2 regions of the Streptomyces sp. NPDC050416 genome follow, and region 1 is predicted to be linked to the other one. Evidence: riboswitches for the same ligand, from Rfam matches in the RefSeq annotation. Region 1 holds a riboswitch; the other holds the start of a gene.
What was found. A riboswitch is a leader RNA that binds a small molecule or an ion and turns the genes downstream of it on or off. The one in region 1 is predicted to bind glycine.
Positions count from the first base shown of each region.

Region 2: another riboswitch for glycine. It lies ahead of gcvP (aminomethyl-transferring glycine dehydrogenase); the one in region 1 lies ahead of gcvT (glycine cleavage system aminomethyltransferase GcvT).

Region 1 is NZ_JBITII010000010.1:58,988-66,721, forward strand. Features, by position in the region: gene glyA (serine hydroxymethyltransferase) at 1-595, opposite strand, end outside; gene gcvH (glycine cleavage system protein GcvH) at 610-987, opposite strand; gene gcvT (glycine cleavage system aminomethyltransferase GcvT) at 1,086-2,204, opposite strand; glycine riboswitch at 2,365-2,464, opposite strand; gene ACIBL4_RS28295 (AAA family ATPase) at 2,648-3,316, shown strand; gene ACIBL4_RS28300 (enhanced serine sensitivity protein SseB) at 3,384-4,178, shown strand; gene ACIBL4_RS28305 (enhanced serine sensitivity protein SseB C-terminal domain-containing protein) at 4,353-5,153, shown strand; gene ACIBL4_RS28310 (ABC transporter permease) at 5,494-6,492, shown strand; gene ACIBL4_RS28315 (ABC transporter substrate-binding protein) at 6,501-7,734, shown strand, end outside.
Region 2 is NZ_JBITII010000011.1:5,920-13,653, reverse strand. Features, by position in the region: gene gcvP (aminomethyl-transferring glycine dehydrogenase) at 1-2,253, opposite strand, end outside; glycine riboswitch at 2,431-2,526, opposite strand; gene ACIBL4_RS29665 (PRC-barrel domain-containing protein) at 2,640-3,014, shown strand; gene ACIBL4_RS29660 (DNA polymerase IV) at 3,032-4,438, opposite strand; gene ACIBL4_RS29655 (MerR family transcriptional regulator) at 4,573-5,256, opposite strand; gene ACIBL4_RS29650 (bifunctional nuclease family protein) at 5,574-6,047, opposite strand; gene ACIBL4_RS29645 (MerR family transcriptional regulator) at 6,132-6,866, opposite strand; gene ACIBL4_RS29640 (FHA domain-containing protein) at 6,918-7,734, opposite strand, start outside.

The DNA.
Region 1 (7,734 bases):
CCATCAGGTACGCGCCGACCTCGTCCGCGATCCGGCGGAACGCGGCGAAGTCCAGCTGCCGCGGGTAGGCCGACCAGCCCGCGACGATCAGCTTCGGCTTCGACTCCTTCGCCAGCCGCTCCACCTCGGCCATGTCGACCCGGCCGTCGTCGCCCACGTGGTAGGCGACGACGTCGTAGAGCTTGCCGGAGAAGTTGATCTTCATGCCGTGGGTCAGGTGCCCGCCGTGCGCGAGGTTCAGGCCCATGATGGTGTCGCCGGGCTTGAGCAGCGCGAACATCGCGGCGGCGTTGGCCTGGGCGCCCGAGTGCGGCTGCACGTTGGCGTGCTCGGCGCCGAACAGCTCCTTGACCCGGTCGATCGCGATCTGCTCGACCACGTCGACGTGTTCACAGCCGCCGTAGTAGCGGCGGCCCGGGTAGCCCTCGGCGTACTTGTTGGTGAGGACCGAGCCCTGCGCCTCCATCACCGCGACCGGGGCGAAGTTCTCCGAGGCGATCATCTCGAGCGTGGACTGCTGCCGGTGCAGCTCGGCGTCGACCGCGGCGGCCACGGCCGGGTCGAGCTCGTGCAGGGGTGTGTTCAGGACGGACATACGGCTACGACTCCTCAGCCGGCGGAGAACGCGGTGTACTCGTCGGCGGAGAGCAGGTCGCCCGGCTCCTCGGCGACCCGCACCTTGAACAGCCAGCCGCCCTCGAAGGGGGCCGAGTTCACCAGTGACGGGTCGTTCACCACGTCCTCGTTGACCTCGGTGACCTCACCGGAGACGGGGGAGTAGAGGTCGGACACCGACTTGGTCGACTCCAGCTCACCGCAGGTCTCGCCCGCGGACACCGTGTCGCCGACCTCGGGGAGCTGGACGAAGACCACGTCGCCGAGCGCGTTGGCCGCGTGCTCCGTGATGCCGACCGTCGAGACGCCGTCCTCGGCGGCCGACAGCCACTCGTGCTCCTTGCTGTAACGCAGCTGCTGGGGGTTGCTCATGGCCTGGATTCTCCTGTACGCGCGGGAGTGCTGATGAAGGGGACTGCTGGTGAGCGCCGTGATGTGCCGGGACCGCTGGTGCGCCCGACGGCCAGTGTCTACTTCTGGCGCTTGTAGAACGGCAGCGCCACGACTTCGTACGGCTCGTGACTGCCCCGGATGTCCACGCCCACGCCGGTCGTGCCGGGCGCGGCGTGCGCGGGATCCACGTACGCCATCGCGATCGGCTTGCCGAGCGTGGGGGAGGGGGCGCCGGAGGTGACCTCGCCGATCACCTCGCCGCCGGCGACGACCGCGTAGCCGGCGCGCGGGACCCGGCGGCCCTCGGCGACGAGCCCGACCAGCACGCGCGGCGGGTTCTGCTCCGCCCTGGCGGCGGCTTCGCGCAGGGCCTCGCGCCCCACGAAGTCGCCCTCCTTCTCGAACTTCACCACGCGGCCGAGCCCGGCGTCGAAGGGCGTCAGCGAGGTGCTCAGCTCGTGCCCGTACAGCGGCATGCCCGCCTCCAGGCGCAGCGTGTCGCGGCAGGACAGCCCGCACGGGACCAGCCCGACGCCCTCGCCGGCCTTGGTCAGGGCCTGCCACAGCTCGACCGCGTGTTCCGGCTTCACGAACAGCTCGAAACCGTCCTCGCCCGTGTAGCCGGTGCGGGCGATCAGGGCCGGGACCCCGGCGACCGTGCCGGGCAGGCCGGCGTAGTACTTCAGCCCGTCGAGGTCGGCGTCGGTGAGGGACTTCAGGATCCCGGGGGACTCCGGGCCCTGGACGGCGATCAGAGCGTAGGCGTCCCGGTCGTCGCGCACCTCGGCGTCGAAGCCGGCGGCGCGCTCGGTCAGCGCGTCCAGGACCACCTGGGCGTTGGAGGCGTTGGCGACGACCATGTACTCGGTCTCGCCCAGCCGGTAGACGATCAGGTCGTCGAGGATGCCGCCGTCGGCCCGGCAGATCATGGTGTAGCGGGCGCGGCCGGGCTTGACGCCGCCGATGTTGCCCACCAGGGCGTAGTCGAGGAGGGCGGCGGCCTGCGGGCCGGCGACGGTGATCTCCCCCATGTGGGAGAGGTCGAAGAGCCCGGCCTTCGTGCGCACGGCGTTGTGCTCGTCGCGCTCGGAGCCGTAGCGCAGGGGCATGTCCCAGCCGGCGAAGTCGGTCATCGTCGCGCCGAGCGAACGATGCAGGGCATCGAGCGCGGTGTGGCGCAGTGGCGTACTGCTCATCGGTCGGTCGTCTCCAAGGGCATGACGGGCGAGGGCGTTCCTCCCCATCTGTCATCGGAACCTGAGAGGTTCGCCATGACCACGGGGGACACGGCTTGCACCTTGGGTGGAGCCACACCCCTTGTCCTGGACAGGGGGATGGCCCGCTTTTCAGATGTGCCTCGCCCGCGCGGTAACGGGGCCTGAGAGATTCAAGGGAGGGACTTGCTCCTTCGGCGCCCCAGCGTCAGCGGTGCTGGGAACTCTCCCGCGCGGATTCAAACGGCCGGTATGCAGTTGGCGCGCACATCATTGCACGCATCGTCGCGGGGCGGCAGGGGCACCACCCTGTAGCAGGGCTGTTGCGGGAAGAGGACTAAAACCAGAGACATCGGGCATTACCTTCTCTTTACACGCGGCGGGGATGGGACTGAAGTACCTGGCCCCAGGGGAGGACGATCACGGTGAACAGGACCACCGCGTACGCCACGACGTCGGGCGTCGCGCTGCCCGAGCAGCCGGCCGCTCCGGCACGGGCGGCCAGCGGCCCGCTGCCGGTGCCGGTCGTCCGCGATCTGCGCGAGCGCGAAGGCCGGGGCCCGCACGCGCTGCTCTTCGGCCCCCGCGACCTCGTCGTGGTCACGGGCCTGCCCGGCAGCGGCAAGTCCACGCTGATGCGGCGCACCGTGCCGGGCCGGCGCATCGACTCCCAGGACACCCGCGACCGCTGGGAAAGCCGCATGCCGCGCTTCCTGCCGTACGGGGTCTACCGCCCGCTCGTCCGCCTCGCCCACTACGCCGGGCTGCGGCGCGCCCTGCGCACCGGCGAGGGCGTCGTCGTGCACGACTGCGGCACCCAGGCCTGGGTCCGCCGCTGGCTGGCCCGCGAGGCCCGCCGCCGGGGCGGCACCCTGCATCTGCTCATGCTCGACGTCACCCCCGAGGAGGCCCTGGCCGGCCAGCGCGACCGGGGCCGCGGCGTCTCGCGGTACGCGTTCCTGCGCCACCGCGCGGCGGCCAACCGCCTGCTGCGCTCGGTGGAGCGGGGCGAACTGCCCGCGGGCTGCGGCTCGGCGATCCTCGTCGACCGGGACGCGGCGGGCACCCTGCGCCGGATCGGCTTCACGGGCTGACCGCCGGCGGCCGGGGAGCCGCTAGCCTTTTGAGCCACAGCAGTGGTTCCAGGCAGGCGGTAGGCAGATGGACTTCCCGGCGGACTTCTCCGCGGACTTCCCGGCGCACACGCAGACCCACCCGCACGGCGGATGGCCCGGCAACGAACTGGAGGAGGTGCTCTCGGCCTCCCTCGGGGCCGGGCCGTCGGCCGGCGGGCGGATCGTCGAGGTGCTCGGCCGGAGTTTCGTCTGGGTTCCCCTGCCCAACGGCGGCGGCCCGCAGAGCGGTCCCCTCGACCTGCCCGGCATCGAGATCGAGGGTCAGGCGTACGTGCCGGTGTTCAGCTCGGAGGAGCAGTTCCGCCAGGTCGTCGGCTCCCACATGTCGTACACGATCGCGCCCGCCGTGGAGTTCGCCCGCGGCCTGCCCCCGCACGCGGGGATAGCCGTCAACCCGGGCGGCGTCGTCGGCATACCCCTCCCGCCGCCCGCGGTGGCCGAGCTCTGCCGGGCCGGGCGGACTCCCTTGGACGGTCCCGCGAGCGGCGGCCGGGTCCGCCTCTTCGAGCCCGACTGGCAGGACGACCCGGTGGACTTCCTCGCCGCCGCCTCCGCCGAGTTCGAGGCCATCGGCGTCGTCCTCACCGCCCGCCGCTGCCTCGCCGCGATCGAGACCGCCGACCCGGTGATGTTCGTGGGCGTCGAACTCTCCCAGTGGGAAGGCGACCTGCGGGCCCTCCCCCTGGAGGCCCTGTCCCGAGCCGTGACCCGGTGCCCGGCCCCGTGGCAGGTCAACCTGGTCCTCCTGGACGTGGCGGAGGACCCGGTGGGCACCTGGATGAGAGACAGGGTCCGACCCTTCTACCAGCGGAGTCTGTAAACGCCCTCAGGGGCAGCGTCCCCAGGGGCGCGGGGAACTGCGCGACAAGCCACGAACGACCTGCACTCGCGAGACGGCACAAAGCCCCGAGCTCCCAGGCGGGCTTAAGCTCCTGGCTCCCGCACGGGCTTAAGCTAGGTCACGGTCGAGGCGTTGTACGAAGGGGCGGTAAAGGTGAGCGCGAGCGGCACGGCCGCGGCCGGACAGGTCGAGCACATGCTGCGCCAGGTCACGCCCGGGCGTTACGACGCCTACGAGGCACTCCTGCGCGCACTCGCGACCCCGCACTCCGGCCAGATCTGGATGCTCCTCTGGCACGGCCAGGCGGGCTCCCCCGACGCCCAGTACGGGAACATGGAGGTCGACGGCTACGGCTACGCCCCCTGTGTGACCTCCGCCCAGGAACTCTCGGCGAGCGGCTGGAACCGCAGTTACGAGGTGGTCGACGGAGTCGACGTCGCCCGCGCCCTCTACCCCGACCACTACGGCCTCTGGCTCAACCCGCACGCCCCGGGCGGCGGCGTCGGCATCCCCTGGCTCGACCTGCGGCGGATCGCCACGGGCCTGGACCGCCAGCCCGCCGGCCCGCTGCGGCTGTCAGAACCGGCCATCGAGCTCCCGCAGTTCTACGCCCTGCTCGCGCAGAACGCCCACCGCACCCCGGCCGTCCGCTCACTGCGCCGGGCCTGGGTGCAGCCCGCGCTGGGCGCGCCGTACCTCGCCATCGGACTGGATGTGTACGACGCCTCGCCGCCGGCCGTGGATTCCGTGCGCGCGATGATGCAGCAGTCCCTCGGTGCCGTACCGGACGGGCTGCCCGTCTCGACCGTCGCCATGTCCGACGAGCACGACCCGGTCGCCATGTGGCTGCGCGCGAGCGCCCGCCCCTTCTACGACCGCGAGGCCCACGCCACCGCACCTGTCCAGGCCCCCGCCTCGGGCTACGGCTACCCCCCGGTCCAGGGCCGCTACTGAGTCGCCCGGCCGGCCCTCGGCAGCCTTCTTTCCTCACCTTCAAACGCGACCGGCTCTCAGCTCTCCGCGCGTAGATAGGGGTGAAAGGCGCGGGTCTGTCCTAAAATGCCCCTATCTCAGCGCGTCCGACCCCCGCAACCCACTGTCCGGATAACGGAACCCCGCAGACAGCATCACGTTTACGCATCCTTTCACCGTCAAGTCTGGCAACAGATCGCCAAAGCATTGAAGACTCCCCGCAAGACACGGGCCGGGTCGGTCTTGTGTACGAGACAAACAAACCGCTACAGCGGCAGCCAGGGGCTCGGCGATCGCCGGCCCGAGAGGGGTCAATCGCACCGTGACCGCACCGATCGAGACCACCGGGGCGGAAGCCGGAGCACAGCCCGAGGCCGTGCTCTCCGGGGTCAAGAAGAGCCAGATCGAAGGGCGCTCGCTCACCCAGATCGCCTGGATGCGCTTCAAGCGGGACAAGGTGGCGATGGCGGGAGGCGTCATCGTCATCCTGCTCACGCTGATGGCGGTGTTCTCCAAGCCGATCCAGTGGATCTTCGACCTCGATCCCAACAAGTTCAACCAGGACCTCATTGACCCCGCGCTGCTCGCCCCCAAGGGCGGCTGGGGCGGAATGAGTTGGGACCACCCGCTCGGCGTGGACCCCCAGTACGGCCGGGACATGCTCGCCCGCATCATCGACGGCTCCTGGGTCTCCCTCCTGGTCGCGGGCGGTGCCACGCTGCTGTCCGTGTGCATCGGCACCGTGCTCGGTGTCATCGCCGGGTACTACGGCGGCTGGATCGACAGCGTGATCAGCAGGCTCATGGACACGTTCCTGGCCTTTCCCCTGCTGCTGTTCGCCATCTCGATCTCGGCCTCGGTGCAGGACGGGTTCTTCGGCCTCGAGGGCCTGTCCCTGCGCATCAGCGTGCTGATCTTCGTGATCGGCTTCTTCAGCTGGCCGTACATCGGCCGCATCGTGCGCGCCCAGACGATGACCCTGCGCAAGCGGGAGTTCATCGAGGCCGCCACGAGCCTCGGGGCACGCGGCCCGTACGTCCTGTTCCGGGAGCTGCTCCCGAACCTCGTCGCGCCGATCCTCGTCTACTCGACGCTGATCATCCCGACGAACATCCTGTTCGAGGCCGCGCTGAGCTTCCTCGGCGTCGGTATCGCTCCGCCGCAGGCCTCCTGGGGCGGCATGCTCAGCAACGCTGTGGATCTCTACACGGCTGATCCGCAGTACATGTTCGTGCCCGGACTGGCGATCTTCATCACCGTCCTGGCCTTCAACCTGCTGGGTGACGGGCTGCGTGACGCCCTCGACCCTCGCAGCAAGTGATCCATCGAATGAGGGGGCTTCCTCAGGTGAAGACGAGAAGGGTGACCGCCGGCGTTGCGTCGGTCCTGGCACTGTCGCTGGGTGCTGCCGCATGTGGCGGCGGAGGTGACGACAACGACGGGAACGGAGGCAACGGCAAGAAGGACGCCGCGCTGACCTCGATCGTCAACCCGTCGAGCAAGAAGGGCGGGACGGTCACGTACGAGCACTCGGACGTGCCCGACTCCCTCGACCCGGGCAACACGTACTACGGCTGGGTGCAGAACTTCTCCCGCCTCTACGGCAGAACGCTCACGTCGTTCAAACCGGCGGCGGGCAAGGAAGGCCTGGAGATCGTGCCGGACCTCGCCGAGTCCCTCGGCAAGGCCAGCCCGGACGCCAAGACCTGGACGTACAAGCTGCGCGCCGGCGTGAAGTTCCAGGACGGCACCCCGGTGACGTCCAAGGACGTGAAGTACGCCATCGAGCGCTCCAACTTCGCGCCCGAGGCCCTGTCGAACGGCCCGACGTACTTCAAGTCGTACCTGGAGGGCGGCGACAAGTACCAGGGTCCCTACAAGGACAAGTCCGCCGAGGGCATCAAGTCGATCGAGACGCCGGACGACCGGACGATCATCTTCAAGCTGAAGCAGCCGTTCGCCGACTTCGACTACCTCGCGACGTTCTCGCAGACGGCCCCCGTGCCGCAGGCGAAGGACACCGGTGCGAAGTACGTCCAGGCCATCCAGTCCTCCGGCCCGTACCAGTTCCAGTCCTACGAGGAGGGCCGCGGCGCCACCCTCGTGCGCAACAAGCAGTGGGACGCCAAGACGGACCCGATCCGCAAGGCCCTGCCGGACAAGATCACGATCAAGTTCAAGGTCAACCCGGTCACGGTCGACAACAACCTGCTCTCCGACAAGATCACGGCTGACGCGGCCGGCACGGGTGTGCAGCCGCAGACCCAGCCGAAGGTGCTGCAGGGCAAGTACGCCAACCAGACGGACAGCTCGTACGCCGGCGCGACGCAGTACATCGCGCTCAACGTCAACGTGAAGCCGTTCGACAACGCCGACTGCCGCAAGGCCGTCCAGTGGGGCCTCGACAAGCAGTCGGTGCTCGACGCCATGGGCGGTTCGCCGAAGGGCGACGTGGCGACCACGCTGCTGCCGCCGTCGGTGAACGGCTACACCAAGTTCGACACCTACGCGACCGACGGTCACAAGGGTGACGTGGCCAAGGCCAAGGCGGCGCTGAAGGCGT
Region 2 (7,734 bases), on a different contig from region 1:
ACCGACCCCCGTCTCCGGGCCCGCCTCCGGCTGGAGCGGGTGGTTCGGCAGGTACGGCGCGAGGTGCTCACGCACCGCCACCGGACCGACGCCCGGACCGCCGCCGCCGTGCGGGATGCAGAAGGTCTTGTGCAGGTTCAGGTGCGAGACGTCACCGCCGAAGTGCCCCGGCTTGGCGAGCCCCACGAGCGCGTTGAGATTGGCCCCGTCGACGTAGACCTGCCCGCCCGCCTCGTGCACCTGCGCGCAGATCTCGGAGACGTGCTCCTCGAACACCCCGTGCGTGGACGGGTAGGTGATCATCAGCACCGACAGCTCGTCGCGGTACTGCTCGATCTTGGCCCGCAGGTCCTCGACGTCGATCTCGCCGTCGTCGGCGGTCTTCACGACGACGACCTTCATGCCCGCCATCACCGCGCTCGCGGCGTTGGTCCCGTGCGCCGACGACGGGATCAGGCACACGGTGCGCTGTCCGTCCCCGTTGGCCCGGTGGTACCCGCGTACGGCGAGCAGCCCGGCCAGCTCGCCCTGCGAACCGGCGTTGGGCTGGAGGGACACCTTGTCGTACCCGGTGACCTCGGCGAGACGGTCCTCCAGCTCTCGGATGAGCGTGAGGTAACCCGCGGCCTGCTCGGCGGGCGCGAAGGGGTGCAGCTGCCCGAACTCGGGCCAGGTGACCGGCTCCATCTCCGTGGTCGCGTTGAGCTTCATGGTGCAGGAGCCCAGCGGGATCATGCCCCGGTCGAGCGCGTAGTCACGGTCGGCCAGTCGGCGCAGGTAGCGCAGCATGGCCGTCTCGGAGCGGTGCTGGTGGAAGACGGGGTGCGTCAGGTACTCGTCGGTCCGCAGCAGGGCGTCCGGAAGCCCGTCTTCCGTGGTCGCGTCCAGCGCCTCGATGACCCCCTCGACCCCGAAGGCGGCCCACACGGCACGCAACTGGGCCCGGGTCGTGGTCTCGTCGCAGGCGATCGAGACGTGGTCGGCGTCGACGAGACGCAGGTTGACCCCGCTCTCCCGCGCGGCGGCCACGACGTCGGCGGCCCGGCCCTCGACCCGCACGGTCAGCGTGTCGAAGTAGGAGCCGTGCACGACCTCGACCCCGCCGTTCGCGAGCCCGGCGGCGAGAACCGTGGCATACCGGTGGGTGCGCCGCGCGATGCCCTTCAGGCCCTCCGGCCCGTGGTAGACGGCGTACATGCCGGCCATGACGGCGAGCAGCACCTGGGCGGTGCAGATGTTGCTGGTGGCCTTCTCGCGGCGGATGTGCTGCTCACGCGTCTGGAGCGCCAGCCGGTACGCCCTGTTCCCGTCGGCGTCCACGGAGACACCGACGAGCCGCCCGGGCAGGCTGCGCGCCATCTTCTCCTTGACCGCCATGTAGCCGGCGTGCGGACCGCCGAAGCCCATCGGCACACCGAAGCGCTGCGTCGTCCCGACGGCGATGTCCGCGCCGAGCTCACCGGGCGACTTCAGCAGCGTCAGCGCGAGCAGATCGGCGGCGACGGTGACGAGCGCTCCGAGTTCGTGCGCCTGGTCGATGACCGGCTTGATGTCGCGTACGGCTCCGGAGGCGCCCGGGTACTGGATCAGCACGCCGTTGATCTCGCGCTCGGCGATCTCGGCGGGGATGCCCTCCCCGAGGTCGGCGACGACGACGTCGACGCCGGCCGGTTCGGCCCGGGTCTGGATCACGGCGATGGTCTGCGGCAGCGCGTCCGCGTCGACCAGGAACAGGCCCTTCTTGTTCTTGCCGAGGCGCCGCGACAGCGCCATGGCCTCGGCGGCCGCGGTGCCCTCGTCGAGCAGGGAGGCACCGGAGGTGGGCAGTCCGGTGAGGTCGGCGACCATGGTCTGGAAGTTGAGCAGCGCCTCGAGCCGCCCCTGCGAGATCTCCGGCTGGTACGGCGTGTAGGCCGTGTACCAGGCCGGGTTCTCCATGACGTTGCGCATGATGACCGGCGGCGTGAACGTGCCGTAGTACCCGAGTCCGATCATGGAGCCGAGGACCTGGTTGCGGTCGGCGAGCGAGCGCAGCTCGGCGATCACCTCGGCCTCGCTGCGGGCGCCCGGCAGGTCCAGCGCCTCGGTGCTCTTGATCACGGCCGGGACCGCGGCGGCTGTGAGCTCGTCCAGCGAGCCGTAGCCGACCTGCGCGAGCATCTTGGCGCGGGCCTCGTGGTCGGGGCCGATGTGACGCTGCTCGAAGGGAACTGCCTCTTCGAGTTCGGAGAGCGGGATGCGATGGGCGGTCATTTGCGGAGGCCTCCTGGTCTGACACGACCTTCGAGGGGCACCACGGCACGGGTACCCGAACGGCCTCCCCCTCTGTCATCTCGACCTGAGAGCTTCACCGGATCGCCCGAAGGCCTCCGGCTTTCACCGTCGGTGAGAGCGGAAGCCGTCGACACCCGCCCTGCTTTCCAGAGTGACCTCGTCCGTGCGGTACGTGAGCCTGAGAGATTCCGGGGAGGATTTGCTCCTTCGGCGCCTCCGATGGTGTCTGGAGGACTCTCCCGCACGGGGTCAGCAGCCGCTGCCAGCGTACCAGCGCGGTCCACGCACGAACCTTCGAGTGGCCACCTCTCCGATTGTGCCGTTTCGTAGTGCTTACGGATGAGTTGCGACCACGTGGAGGGCCCGTGCGAACCGATATCGATCCGCGCAACCTGATCGGCCGCAAGGCGTTCGACCGCAACGGAACCAGGATCGGCACGATCGACGAGGTCTACCTCGACGACGCCACCGGCGAGCCGGAGTGGGCGGCCATACGGACCGGCCTGTTCAGCAGGGACGCTTTCGTCCCCCTCGAGCCCAGTGAACTGATCGACGGCGCCCTCCACGTGCCCTTCGACCGCGCCCTGATCAAGGACGCCCCCGACTTCGGCGTGGGCCGACACCTCTCCCCCGAACAGGAACTCCAGCTCTACCACCACTACGGCCTCGACGTCACCGCGCCTCCCTCGCTGCCCGACCACGACTTCGGCAAGCTGGCGGGCACGGACGAGACGGCCTGAAGCCCCGACCGGCCGGCCTAGGGGGCAGCGGACCGCACCCCCACAGCCCCGGCCCCGCCCTCCGGCCCACCGCGGCTCTCCTCCGGAGTCGATAACACCAGCGGCAACGGATCCGCCGGTTCCAGGTCCGGGTCGTCGACCCGGAAGGTCCGCACTCGCCCGGGCTCGGAGCCGGGCGTCTCGAACCGCACGGTGACCCGCCCCAGACCGCTGCCCTGCACCCATCCGTGCCCGAACAGGGCGTGCCGTACGTCGTGCCCGGCGGGCCACCGCCGCTCGGCGAGCGCCGGCTGCTCCTCGGCCGGCGCCACGGCGTCCTCCTCGAGGGGCCCTTCCGCCTCCGGCCGCTCCCCTGCCGCCTGCGCGAAGAGATCCTCCTGTGTGTAGTCGGCGAGCCCGCTGACGCCCACCCCGAGCAGCCGCACACCGCCCGTCGTGTCGACCGAGTCGAGCAGCCGGGCCGCCGCCTCGCGGATCACCCCGGGATCGTCCGTCGGCCCGCGCAGCGTCTCGGACCGGGTAAGCGTCGAGAAGTCGTACCGCCGCACCTTCAGCACGATCGTCCGCCCGGACAGCCCGGCCCCGCGCAGCCGCCGCACGCAGCGGTCGGCCAGACGCTGCACCTCGAGACCGACCCGCACCCGGTCGTGGATGTCCACGTCGTACGTGTCCTCGACCGACACCGACTTCGCCTCCCGCTCCGCCACGACAGGCCGGTCGTCCCGCGCCAGCGCCATGGCGTACAGGCCGTGCCCGTGCGACTTTCCCAGCAGCCGGACCATCTCGTCCTCACCCGCCTCGACGATCTCCTCGATCGTGGTGATCCCGGCCCGCCGCAGATGATCGCCCGTCGCCGGCCCGACCCCGGGCAGCGTCCGCACCGACATCGGCCCGAGCATCGCCCGCTCGGTCCCCGGCTCGATCACCACCAGCCCGTCCGGCTTGGCTTGCTCCGAGGCGATCTTCGCGAGCATCTTGGAAGCGGCGAGCCCCACCGATCCCGTGAGTCCGGTGACGGCCCGTATGTCCGCGCGCAGCTGCCCCCCGACCAGCCGCGCCGACTGCTCGTCCCAGGCCGCTCCCCCGGCTTCCAGGTCCACGAACGCCTCGTCCAGGCTCAGCGGCTCCACCAGCGGCGACAGCGCCCGCAGCAGCTCCATCACCCGCTCGCTGATCGCCTTGTAGAACCCGAAGCGCGGCACGAGATACGCGGCGTTGGGCGCCAGCCGCCGGGCCTGCCCCATCGGCATCGCCGAATGCACACCGAAGACCCTCGCCTCGTACGACGCCGTGGCCACGACGCCCCGCGGCCCGAGCCCGCCCACGACGACGGCCTTCCCGCGCAGGCTCGGCTTGGACGCCTGCTCCACCGAGGCGAAGAAGGCATCCATGTCGAGATGCAGGATCGTGGGCGCGGTTCTCACATCTCCGATGCTGCCCTACGCCACTGACAACGCCCCGGACAACCGCCCTGACACCCCCCGGGGGAAACCGCTTGCCGCCCGGCGCGGAAACGTCCCGCCTGCAACGGCCAGGGGGCACCGCACTGCCGGACGGTTCAGACGGCCCGGTTCCGCCGCCGCGCCAGCTCGTCCGCCGGGTTGGGCCCGACCAGCGTCTCGCCGGTGTCGATCCGCTCCCCGTGCAGCTGGGACAGCGCGCTCTCCACGTCCCGCCACACCACGCCCACGGCGATCCCGAAGACGCCCTGGCCTCCCTGGAGCAGCGCGTGGACCTCGTCCGGCGAGGTGCACTCGTAGACCGTCGCCCCGTCACTCATCAGCGTCATCCGCTCCAGATCGCGGAAACCGCGTTCTCTGAGGTGCTGGACGGCCGTGCGGATGTTCTGGAGCGACACCCCGGTGTCGAGGAACCGCTTGACGATCTTCAGGACGACGACGTCCCGGAAGCTGTACAGCCGCTGCGTCCCCGACCCGTAGGCGGGGCGCACACTCGGCTCGACGAGGCCGGTGCGGGCCCAGTAGTCCAGCTGCCGGTAGGTGATACCGGCGGCCGCGCAGGCCGTGGGGCCCCGATAGCCGATCTGCTCGGACGCCATGGACGTCGTCCCTCCGCTGCTCGGCACAGCCGTCGGTCGCTGCGGAACGTGATCAGCCACCCCGCCGGGCTGGGGACACCCCCCGCTCGGGCGGAGCCGTGAGCCCGGGGGAGGGTACGGACCGCTCGCCCTGAGACTGCGCTCGGGGCCACCCCCAGCCGTACCGTCGCCGCTGCTTCTCACGCCGACCTCCGTCCTTGACCTGCCCTCTCGACGGTAGGCAGTCACCGGGGGTGCGTCAACGATCGCCACACTCGCCACGCCGAGTGATAATCACCCTAAGAGTGGTTTCCCGTGCCCCACCGCGGGGAAAGGCTAGCCGAATGCCCCCGATGCGGGCCGCGTGACGCTCTCACTCGCCTCCGGCACATGCGGGCATTTCACCCGTCACACACACGGCGGGCGGCCCTGCTGCGGACCACATCGTCCGCCGGGCCGCCCACACGCCTCACTGGCCTCTGGCACTCCCCGGTCATCCGGCTCTCACCGGGATCCGGAACTCACTGGCTGCTGCTGCCGAAGTCCTCCGGGGAGATCTGGTCGAGGAACTCGCGGAACTTCTCCACCTCGTCCTCCTGCTCGTCCGGGATCGCGATACCGGCGTCGTCGAGCACCGTGTCACTGCCGTAGATCGGCGTTCCGGTGCGCAGGGCCAGCGCTATGGCGTCGGACGGGCGGGCGCTCACCTCGACGCCGCTGGCGAAGACGAGCTCCGCGTAGAAGACGCCCTCACGCAGGTCCGTGATGCGCACTTCCGTGAGCTCCTGGCCGACCGCCTCCAGCACGTCCTTGAACAGATCGTGGGTCAGCGGCCGCGCAGGAGCCATGCCCTGCTGGGCGAAGGCGATCGCCGTCGCCTCACCCGGTCCGATCCAGATGGGGAGGTAACGGTCGCCTCCCACTTCACGCAGCAGCACGATCGGTTGGTTGGAGGGCATTTCCACCCGGACACCTACGACATCGAGCTCGTTCACACAGCAACCCTAGGCCGTGCTCGGGATGTTTGGGTAGTCGGGCCGGGAACGGGCGCCTGTTCCGGTCGCCCACGGCCGGCCGTCTCAGGGCAGCCGCACACCCAGCGCCGTCTGCACCAAGGCGGCATGCAGCCTCACCGTGAGCCCCGCCAGCTCCTTGGCACGGGCCTCCGCGTGAGCCCTGGTCTGCGGGTTCCGGTGCCGCTTCAGCGGGGCCACCACCTGGTCCACGAGCCCGGCCTCGCGGTCGGCGGCGGCCTTCATCACCCGCAGGTGCCGCGGCTCGATCCCGAACCGCCTCAGCTCGGCGATCAGCGAGGCCACCGTGACCGCCTCCGCGTCGTACACCCCGTCCACCAGGGGGGTGACGAGCCCGTACGACTCCCACTCTCCGAGCTCCTCCTCGCCGACGCCGGCGGCGGCGAGGAGCTCCTCACGCCCGATCCTGGCCGCCGTGGGCGCCTCGGGGAACTCGGGGACGCTCTCGCCGTCACGCTGACGGCCCAGCGTCGGCAACTGGACGGCCTCACCGCGCTCCATGGCGTCCAGATGCTCGCGGATCACCTTCAGGGGCAGATAGTGGTCCCGCTGCATCCTCAGGACATGGCCGAGGCGCTCGACGTCATGGGCGCTGAACTTGCGGTACCCCGACGGGGTCCGCTGTGGCTCGATGAGCCCCTCCGCCTCCAGAAAACGGATCTTGGAGATGGTGACCTCGGGGAACTCGTCGCGCAGCACGTTCAGCACCGTGCCGATGCTCATCAGCCTGTCCGTGGCGGCGGCGCCGTGCCCGGCACCGCCGCTCGGTGTTTGAAGCATGGACCTTCCCTGACGGACGGACCTTCGCGGGCTTCCCCGGACGGAATCCGGTCAGTAGCCCCGCTGGCTGGCGTAGAAGACCAGCCGGTACTTGCCGATCTGCACCTCGTCGCCGTTGTTCAGGGCGACCTGGTCGATCCGCTCGCGGTTCACGTACGTGCCGTTCAGGCTGCCCACGTCAGCCACCGTGAACGAGCCGTCCTGACCTCGGCGGAACTCCACATGGCGCCGGGAGACCGTCACGTCGTCCAGGAAGATGTCGCTCTGCGGATGACGCCCGGCCGTGGTCAGATCGCCGTCCAGCAGGAAGCGGCTGCCCGAGTTCGGCCCGCGGCGCACGACCAGGAGCGCGGAGCCCAGCGGCAGCGCGTCGACGGCCGCCTGCGCCTCGGGGGACAGCGTCGGCATCGGCGTCTGGCCGGTGGTCTCGCTGTCGTAGGCCTCGAGACCGGAGATGGAGATCGTGGAGGTCGTCTCGGACGGACGCTCCGCCGCCGCCCCCGCCCGCAGCGGCGCGCCGCAGTTGGAGCAGAAGCGGCTGTTCTCCGCGTTGCGGTTACCGCACCTCGTACACACCAGGGCCGACATCGGATCCTCCTGCCGCGGCTGCCCACCGGGGGCATTGGACGCATACGGGTCGGAAAACCCTCCACCCGCACTTGAGGTTGACGGTTGCCCGAAACCTATGCCGCCGGGCTGCGCGGGGTCAACCGACGGCGCGCCCTGACCTCCGGAAACGTCACCGACCTGGTCCCGGAACAGCGGCCGCTGGCCCTCCGCGTCAGGCTGTGCGCGATGGCGAGCGGTCGCATTGTCGCTGCCTTCTCGCGCGCTCTTGCCGAACAACTTCGCAAACAACTTCACGGGC